Regions from separate parts of the Enterobacter sp. PL_is379 genome, predicted to be linked through region 2. Evidence: predicted binding sites of a transcription regulator. Region 2 holds the regulator's gene; each other region holds the start of a gene.
What was found. The regulator PurR, encoded in region 2, represses purine synthesis genes. The targets are predictions, from matches to a motif close to CANGCAAACGTTTGCNTG.

Region 1: the regulator PurR is predicted to act here: its motif matches at 1,891-1,908, upstream of galS (HTH-type transcriptional regulator GalS).
Region 3: the regulator PurR is predicted to act here: its motif matches at 1,225-1,242, upstream of tusA (sulfurtransferase TusA).

The regions. Positions count from the first base shown of each region.
Region 1 is NZ_JBVPGT010000023.1:141,337-144,614, forward strand. It holds gene mglB (galactose/glucose ABC transporter substrate-binding protein MglB) at 1-465, opposite strand, end outside; gene galS (HTH-type transcriptional regulator GalS) at 760-1,782, opposite strand; gene yeiB (DUF418 domain-containing protein YeiB) at 1,938-3,095, opposite strand; gene folE (GTP cyclohydrolase I FolE) at 3,115-3,278, opposite strand, start outside.
Region 2 is NZ_JBVPGT010000028.1:87,720-90,997, reverse strand. It holds gene punC (purine nucleoside transporter PunC) at 1-102, opposite strand, end outside; gene punR (DNA-binding transcriptional activator PunR) at 217-1,128, shown strand; gene purR (HTH-type transcriptional repressor PurR) at 1,146-2,171, opposite strand; gene cydH (cytochrome bd-I oxidase subunit CydH) at 2,469-2,558, shown strand; gene AC0TOY_RS11185 (MFS transporter) at 2,722-3,278, shown strand, end outside.
Region 3 is NZ_JBVPGT010000020.1:91,107-94,384, reverse strand. It holds gene AC0TOY_RS03075 (DcrB family lipoprotein) at 1-396, opposite strand, end outside; gene AC0TOY_RS03070 (7-cyano-7-deazaguanine/7-aminomethyl-7-deazaguanine transporter) at 469-1,134, opposite strand; gene tusA (sulfurtransferase TusA) at 1,302-1,544, shown strand; gene yhgN (NAAT family transporter YhgN) at 1,609-2,202, opposite strand; gene asd (aspartate-semialdehyde dehydrogenase) at 2,380-3,278, shown strand, end outside.

The DNA of each region.
Region 1 (3,278 bases), on a different contig from region 2:
GTTCGGGTTCGCCGCCCAGTGTTTGGCGATCAGATCGCCCTGAATAATACCGGACTCTTTGGAGTCGGTACCGACGTAATACGCTTTATCGTAGCTATCCAGCGCCTTACGGGAAGGTTCTTTGTTGAAGAAGACGATCGGCACGTTCTGGCCGCGCGCTTTTTCAATAACCGTGCCTGCTGCAGCCGGGTCAACCAGGTTGATGGCCAGGGCTTTCACGCCTTTCGCCAGCAGAACGTCGATCTGATCGTTCTGTTTGGACTGGTCGTTCTGGGAGTCGTTCATCAGCAGCTGAACGTCTGGCGCTGCTTTCGCATCTTTCTCAATCGCTTTACGCACAACAGACATGAAGTTGTCGTCGTATTTATAGATGGTCACACCAATACGGGTATCCGCAGCGTGCGCTGCTGCACCAAAAAGCATGCTTGCCATTACAGCAGAAAGGGTCAACACCTTCTTATTCATGGTATCTCCGGTTTTTTTATGCAGGGTAGTTCTTGTGAATAACGATCGGCGGGCAGGTGTTAATAAAACGTTACTGACAGCCGAAGTTCACTTATAAAATTTCTATCTTCCGTGTTCGGTAACGCTCCAGAAATGCGTTTTATTCGTTGTTTGCGGCACGTTGGCTATAGTGAAAGTGAATAATCACCGTTACATAGCGTTTCAGCTCCTAAAACGCTGACATCATAGTCAGCGCCTTGTTAAGATACTGTGAATTTACTCACAGATTGAAAACGGTTACATCACCTCATGTAATCAGTTAGTGATCGGAACCACAGTTTGCCTGGCCGCGACGGAGTGGCGACGCACTAAAGTCGGCATGAAACAGTGCGTTGCGCCCGGATCCAGCAGCCCTGCCGCCCCCTGTAACGCCAGCTCAGTCGCCAGTTTCGCCATAGAGGCAATGGGGTAGCGCACCGTTGTCAGCTGCGGGTCGGTGTAACGGGCAATCGGAATATCATCAAAGCCAATGAGTGATAAATGCTGTGGCACCGCAATGCCGTTGTCTTTCAGCGCCGTCAGGGCCCCTGCCGCCATGCTGTCGTTATAGGCAAACACCGCAGACAGCTGCAGGTTGCGGCCCAGCAGTTCCACCATCGCCGCTTCACCGCCCTGCATGTCCGGCGTACCGGTTCCCACCCAGCTTTCGGATGGCATCATGCCGTGCTCTTTCAGGGCGTTTTGCCATCCCTCGCGCCGCAGGTCGTCATCTTCAATCTGATGGCTGGAGGCCAGATAGCCAATCCGCTGATGCCCGTTGTTAATGAGCATTTTCGTGGCCATCATGGCACCGCTGACGTTATCCAGCCCGACGCAGCGATGGGCATAGCCGGGGACGATACGGTTAATCAGCACCATGCCCGGGATCTGATCCATAAAGCCGGTTAGCTCTTCATCGCTCAAGGCTTTTGAGTGGACAATCAAGGCGTTACAGCGCTGGCGGATCAGCACTTCGATGGCATGGCGCTCTTTTTCCGCCTCATGATAGCTGTTGCCGATCAGGACGTATTTCTGATGCTGCTGGGCGACCACGTCGACCGCTTTCACCAGCGCGCCGAAAAAGGCATCTGATACATCCATCACCACCACGCCGATGGTGTCGCTGACCTGCGTCGCAAGCGCCTGCGCATTGGCATTTGGCCGGTACCCGAGCTGGGTCACGGCTTTCATTACGGTTTCACGGGTTTCAGGGCTGACCAGCGCGCTGTTGTTCAGCACGCGCGAGACGGTAGCCACAGAAACGCCCGCCTGACGGGCGACGTCACGAATGGTGATCATATTCACCATCCTTCAAAGGATTGCAGCAACTCACAGACACCCCCTGTGTTTAGCAAGGTGGCTATTTTGGCAGCGAGAGAAAGGGGACTACGTGAAGAAGCTCACACTCATGAAAACGCTTACATCCGTTTTGTTAATGATTGTGATCCAGATCGTTATCTGGATGTGTTTTTCAATGATACCCCTGAAGCATGTGCGGTTAACTGACGCCACACCCACTCCAGCGGTCCCTGGCGGAAATAACGTAGCCAGAGAACAGAAAACGCCAGGTTAACCACCCAGACCGGGATAACAAACGCCAGCAGCGTGAGGCGGTCGAATTTCATAAACAGGCCAAAGCGATAGAAAAGCGTGGTGCAGAGAAGCGTTTGCAGGAGGTAGTTGCTCAACGCCATACGGCCCACGCAGGCGATAGCGCTGAGGATCCACAGGCGGGAAAGCGTTGGCCAGAAGCCATAGATCAGCGCCGCGTAGCCGATGGTCTGGAACGGTGCGCTCAGTTCGCGCGGCACCTGGAGCAGGAACGCGCACCAGCGGTAATCCCAGTGGATGTGCCACTGCGTAATGACCGCCGGGAGGTTAATCAGCACGCCCAGCAGCACCAGCCCCACACCCGTTCGCCGATAGTGACGCAGGCTGAATTCGCCTTTCAGCCAGCCGGTGCGCATCAGTGACGCGCCCATCAGCATCATGCCCGCCAGCTGCCAGCCGTATTGCGCCCCCAGCGCAAGGAGGTTGTCCCCCAGCATATCCGCGCGGTTGCTTATTGCTTCCGTACCGCCTTTCAGCTTCCAGAACTGCTCGTACTGCAGGTTAGCGGCATCCGGGATCCAGGCACGGTTAGTCGCCTCGCCGGAGATCATCCCCAGCAGCAGCAATACGGCAAGCCCCATGACATAGAGCATCACGCCAGTGTTAAACAGGCTTTTAACGCTGTGCGCATCGCGAATCAGACGCCAGCAGATGAGCCCGACTAACCCATACGCGAGAAGAATATCGCCGTCCCAGAAGAACAGGCCGTGAATAAAGCCGAGGATAACCAGCAGCGTCAGGCGCGACTGGATCCAGCGCGTACCGCGTTTGAGGAGAAGCTGCAGGCCTGCGCCAAACAGCAGGGCAAAGAGCGTGAGGAATTTGACCTGCGCAAAGAGGTCGAGGATCGCCCACGTCCAGGCATCACTGCGCGTGATGTCGCCATACCATGCAGGATTGAGATAAGCCGCCTTCGGCAAACCGAAGGCGGTGATATTAAGCAGCAGGATACCGAGAATGGCTACGCCGCGAACAAAATCGAGCGTGACGTTTCGCTCCATGGTCCCTGCCCTGTAAGACTTAGTTGTGGTGACGTACGGCGCGCAGGAACTCCTGGCGGGTATTCTGGCTCGATTTAAACAGACCGCCCAGCGAGGTTGTGGTGGTCGCACTGGTGGCATCGCGCACGCCGCGCGCCTTCACGCAGTAGTGAACCGCGTCGATAGAGACGGCCACGTTATTGG
Region 2 (3,278 bases):
TTCCTGCATCGCGGCAAACGCGGGCAGGTACATGTCGGTGGCCAAAAAGCCCAGCACGCTTAAGCCGCCGAGCCAGACTAAAAATCCTTTCCTGGGTTGCATTCTCTTATTCTCCTGAGGAGGCAGGTGTACGTTGGCGCAGAGTGTAGGGAGTGCAAAGCCGCTTGTGAAACGCTAATATTTGGCGGGTGCATTCAAATTTTTTGCAGGCAGAAAATGTGGTCAGATTATTCTCTTGAAGTGGTCGATGCTGTCGCGCGTAACGGCAGCTTTAGCGGTGCAGCGCAGGAGCTGCACCGCGTCCCTTCGGCCATCAGCTACACGGTGCGTCAGCTGGAGGAGTGGCTGGCGGTTCCGCTGTTTGAGCGGCGCCATCGTGATGTGGAATTAACGCCCGCAGGGGCGTGGTTTTTGAAGGAAGGGCGTTCTGTTATCAAAAAAATGCAGATCACCCGCGAACAGTGTCAGCAGATCGCTAACGGCTGGCGGGGGCATCTTTCCATCGCGGTGGATAACATCGTTAAGCCGGAACGTACCCGGCAGATGATCGTCGATTTCTATCGTCATTTTTCAGATGTCGAGCTGCGGGTCTCGCAGGAGGTGTTCAACGGCGTCTGGGATGCGCTGGCGGACGGCAGGGCAGAGATGGCAATCGGGGCCACGCAGGCGATCCCGGTCGGGGGACGTTACGCCTTTCGCGATATGGGGATGCTGAGCTGGAAGTGCGTGGTGGCAAGCGATCATCCGCTGGCGGCGATGGAGGGGCCGCTCAGCGATGATACGCTGCGCAACTGGCCGTCGCTGGTGCTGGAGGATACCTCCCGTTCATTGCCCAAGCGTATCACCTGGCTTCTGGACAACCAGCGGCGGGTGGTGGCCCCTGACTGGGAATCGTCGGCGACGTGCCTCAGCGCCGGACTGTGCGTCGCGATGGTGCCCGTTCATTTCGCGCGTCCGCGCATCGATACCGGAGAGTGGGTTGAGCTGACGCTGGAGAATCCGTTCCCGGATGCGGCCTGCTGCCTGACCTGGCAGCAAAGTGATGTCTCGCCTGCGATGGCCTGGCTGCTGGATTATCTGGGAGACAGCGAAACGCTAAACCGGGAATGGTTACGGGAGCCAGCGTAGCTGGCCCCGTAAAGCGATTAACGACGGTAATCGCGGAACGGACCGTCCGCAACGGAACGGCGTTCGATAAGACGCGGGTGAACTTCAATGGACTGCGACTCTTCACGTTTGTTGACGATCCTGTCCATCAGCATATTGAAGGCCGTTTCGCCCAGCGAATCTTTCGGCTGGTGAATGGTGGTTAACGCTGGCGTGAAGAAACGCGCGTTACGCACGTTGTCATACCCGATCACGGAAATATCCTGCGGTACACGCAGACCCAGTTCGTCGGCAGCGCAGAGCGCGCCCATTGCCATGATGTCACCCCCGCAGAAAACGGCGGTCGGACGGTGTGGCTGGGAGACGATCTGCTGCATTGCGCGGTAGCCCGACTCCGGCTCAAAGTCACCCTGCACAATCCAGTTTTCCGGCACGTTGATCAGCGCTTCTTCCATCGCTTTCATAAAACCGGCCAGACGGCCCGCGCCGGTGTTGCGCTCCAGCGGACCGGGGATCACGCCAATCTCGCGGTGACCGCGTTCGATCAGATAACGACCGGCCATATAGCCGCCTTCGAAGGCATTATCGATAACGGAATCAGTGAAATCCGCGCGCGCTTCACCCCAGTCCATGACCACCATAGGAATATGGCGATACTCTTCGAGCATCGACAGCACGGATTCCGGGTACTCGGAACACATTACCAGCAGGCCATCAACGCGCTTTTGCGCCATCATCGACAGATAGGCGCGCTGTTTTTCAATGCTGTTCCACGCGTTGCCCAGAATCAGGGTATAACCTTTCTGGAAGCAGTTTTTCTCAACCGCTTCAATGATCTCGGCAAAATAGGCCGCTTCACTGCTGGTGGCCAGCAATCCAATGGACTTGGTGTGATTAACCTTGAGGCTGCGCGCAACCGCACTTGGCGAATAGTGCAGCTCTTTGATCGCTGCCCAGACGGCGTTGCGCGTCTCTTCCGCCACAAAGCGGGTTTTGTTAATTACATGTGATACGGTTGTAGTGGAAACGTTTGCGCGTTTTGCTACGTCTTTAATTGTTGCCATTAAATGTCACTCCAGACCATATCCTAAACTCCTGAAAAACTTGAAGGTAAACGTTTGCCTTCTCTCACCCTTATCACGCAATCTTGAATTGCGGCACGCCGGGAAAACGACACGGGACGTCAGGAGGGGGTCAATGGCCGGTACGCTAATAAATTTAGCGTGGAATTTTGTCCTATCTTGATGAAAAGGGGAAGAGGTAAAGTGTTTATCAGCCTAAATCCAGGAAGATTTTTGACGTAAATTATGCAAAAATGAGCAGGCTCACTTTTCGTGGGGGGATTAAAAGGAGAAAAATTGATGAGTTCCGATCTGAAGTTTTCGCTGTTCACCACCGTTATTGTGCTGGCTCTGATTGTCGCGGCCGGTCTGACGGCTGCGCTGCACTGATTTACGCGGAGGGAGAGCCTTCTCCCTCCCGATCGACCCGATTGTTACTTCTCTGGCAAAAATCTTTTGCCATTTTGTTAACTTCTCATTTTTTGTGATTGATGTCATGCTTTCCGCTTCTTTGTTCTGTGTCACCACATGACACGGCATCCGGAGTTGACGCATGAAAATCAATTTTCCCCTGCTGGCCCTGGCGATTGGCGCTTTTGGGATTGGCACCACTGAATTCTCCCCGATGGGGTTACTGCCCGTCATCGCCCGCGGCGTGGACGTCTCGATCCCTGCGGCAGGGATGTTAATCAGCGCCTATGCTATCGGCGTGATGGTGGGGGCGCCGCTGATGACGCTTCTCCTTTCGCACCGCGCGCGCCGCAATGCGCTGATTTTCCTGATGGCGATTTTCACCCTGGGCAACGTGCTTTCGGCCATTTCGCCGGACTACACCACGCTGATGCTGTCGCGTATTCTGACCAGCCTTAACCACGGCGCGTTCTTCGGGCTGGGATCGGTCGTGGCTGCCAGCGTGGTGCCAAAACATAAGCAGGCCAGCGCCGTAGCAACCATGTTTATGGGGCTAACGATTGCCAACATCGGCGGGGTGCCTGCGGCAACCTGGCTGGGGGAAGCGATCGGCTGGCGGATGTCATTCCTGGCGACGGCCGGGCTGGGCGTGGTCGCGATGGTGGCGCTGTTCTTCTCCCTGCCGAAAGGCAGCGCGGG
Region 3 (3,278 bases), on a different contig from region 2:
CAGCTGCTGCAGCTTATGACCTTTCAGCTCGATGGATTTATTGGTCACGACCTGCAGCTGCGGGTCGCGGCCGCGCTGCTGATCTTCCAGACGTTTGGACAGAACGGCCAGATCTTCGCTGGTGTCGTCGCCCACAATCACAATGACCGCTTTCTGCCCGGTTGCGTCGGAGTAAACGTGCATGTTGTTCGCCTGGGTGCCCAGCTTGCCGCTCTGGTCAGTCATATCGGCTGGCAGAGAGAAACTGAGTTTGCCATCCATCAGATTAACCGGCTGGCCGGTCGCGTTGCTCTCTGCGGATGCGCCCTGAGCAGGCGTTTTCGTGTCGCTGTTATCACAGGCTGCAAGACCCACAACCAGCAGGCCAATCCCGACATATTTAACCAGATTGCGCATTGACTTCTTCCTTTCGATAAACGGCCATAACGGCTCATTCGCTCATCTTATCACAACTGATAAAGCGAACCTTTAACCTGCCTGCAATGCGGTGATTTCAGATTTATCTGCCAGCCTTTTCAGCAGCATATTGAGCAGTACGCCGTACATCGGCAGGAAGAAGACAATGCTGATGAGGACCTTGAAGCAGTAGTCCACCAGCGCGATTTCCATCCAGTGTTCGGCCATGAACGCATCCGGGCTGCGCCAGAAGGCGATGAAGAAGAAGGCCAGCGTATCGCTCACGTTACCGAACAGCGTGGAGGCGGTGGGCGCCATCCACCAGCGGTGATTTTGCCGCAGGCGGTTAAACACGTGCACGTCGAGGATCTGCCCCAGCGCGTAGGCCATAAAGCTGGCGGCGGCGATACGGGCGACAAACAGGTTAAAGTGGGTTAACGCCTCAAAGCCCTGCCAGCTTCCCATATAAAACAGAGACGAAATCACGTACGAGATGAACAGCGCCGGGAGCATGACCGAAAAAATAATGCGGCGAGCCAGCGGTGCGCCAAAGATACGCACGGTCAAATCGGTCGCGAGGAAAATAAACGGAAAACTGAACGCGCCCCAGGTGGTATGAAAACCAAAGATGGAGATCGGGAGCTGCACCAGATAGTTGCTGGAGGTGATCACCAGCAAATGGAAAAGCGAAAGCCAGAACAACGCTTTTACGCGCTGAGATTCGGAAAACGACGTCATATTGTGACCTTTTTATACGTTGGGGTGAGGGAACCCAATAAAAACCGCAGCATGATACTGCTTTGGCAGGACATTGCAATGGTTAGTTTTTACGCAATCGTTAACCTGGTTTGCATTGATCGCAACCGGGCGTAAACTACAGCCGTTTTTATCTGACCGAGAAGATCATGACCGACCTGTTTTCCAGCCCAGACCACACCCTTGATGCCCAGGGCCTTCGCTGCCCGGAACCGGTAATGATGGTACGTAAGACCGTGCGCAATATGCAGACCGGTGAAACGCTGTTGATTATTGCCGATGACCCGGCCACAACCCGCGATATTCCCGGTTTTTGTACCTTTATGGAACATGAGCTGGTGGCACAGCAGACCGAGGCGCTGCCGTACCGGTATTTGATTCGTAAGGGGTAGATGGGCTGCCCTCTGCGGCCTGATGCCCTCACCCCGACCCTCTCCCACGGGGAGAGGGAGAAAGTCATCCTTTCATCCACGCCCGGATCCCGTCCAGGAACATCTGCGTCGCCATCATGACCAGAATCAGCCCCATCAGGCGTTCCAGCGCGTTCACCCCTTTCTCACCCAGCAGGCGCAGGAACAGGGACGACTGCAGCAGGATAATAAACGTCCCGCCCCAGGCGATCAGCAGGGCAATCACCAGATGACTCATCTGGTTTGGATACTGATGCGACAGCAGCATCAGCGTCGCCAGAATCGTTGGCCCGGCAACCAGCGGGATCGCCAGCGGCACAATAAACGGCTCTTCACCCGCAGGCAGGCCGCTGCTGCTGCCTTCCGCGCTCGGGAAAATCATCTTAATGGCAATCAGGAACAGAATAATCCCGCCGGAAATCGACACGGTTTCGGCGCGCAGGTTCAGGAATGCGAGGATCTTTTCCCCGGCAAACAGGAAGATAAACATCACCAGCAGGGCGATGAGCAGCTCGCGGATCATGATCGCCCGGCGGCGCTTCGGCTCGGTGTGCTTCAGCACCGACATGAAGATCGGCAGGTTACCCAGTGGATCCATTATCAGAATCAATAAAACCGCTGCGGAAATGATTTCACTCATGTAAATTATCCCTGAAATTCTCTATGGTTATTATGATAATTAGCTGTATTTCTGATTGCCGGGCAATCATCGATTAATTTCGCTTGCGACTTTGGCAGCATTTTGTAATGTGAAGCATATCCCAGTTCAATACTGGCTTGCACAAACAGCACACACCCTCAGCAGGAAAAAAATGCTATGAAAAACGTTGGTTTTATCGGCTGGCGCGGTATGGTCGGCTCTGTACTCATGCAACGCATGGTTGAAGAGCGCGATTTCGACGCTATCCGCCCGGTCTTCTTCTCCACTTCCCAGCTCGGCCAGGCTGCTCCGTCCTTTGGTTGTACCACAGGCACGTTGCAGGATGCTTACGATCTGGAAGCGCTGAAGGCGCTCGACATTATTGTGACCTGCCAGGGCGGCGATTATACCAACGAAATCTATCCAAAGCTGCGTGAAAGCGGCTGGCAGGGCTACTGGATTGACGCGGCCTCGTCGCTGCGCATGAAAGACGATGCCATCATCATTCTCGACCCGGTTAACCAGGGCGTGATCACCGATGGCCTGAACAATGGAGTGAAAACCTTTGTCGGCGGCAACTGCACCGTCAGCCTGATGCTGATGTCCCTCGGCGGCCTGTTCGCGCAGGATCTGGTGGAGTGGGTCTCCGTGGCGACCTACCAGGCGGCGTCCGGCGGCGGTGCGCGTCACATGCGCGAGCTGCTGACCCAGATGGGCCAACTGCACCAGAGCGTTGCGACCGAGCTGGCAAACCCGGCATCCGCTATTCTGGATATCGAGCGTAAAGTGACCCAACTGACCCGCAGCGGCGAACTGCCGGTGGATAACTTTGGCGTACCGCTGGCCGGTGGCCTGATCCCGTGGATCGACAAGCAGCTGGATAACGGCCAGACCCGCGAAGAGTGGAAAGGCCAGGCTGAGACCAACAAAATCCTCAATACCGCGAACACCATTCCGGTTGACGGTCTGTGCGTACGTATCGGCGCACTGCGCTGCCACAGCCAGGCCTTCACCATTAAACTGAAAAAAGATGTGTCTATTCCGACCGTGGAAGAGCTGCTGGCAGCGCACAACCC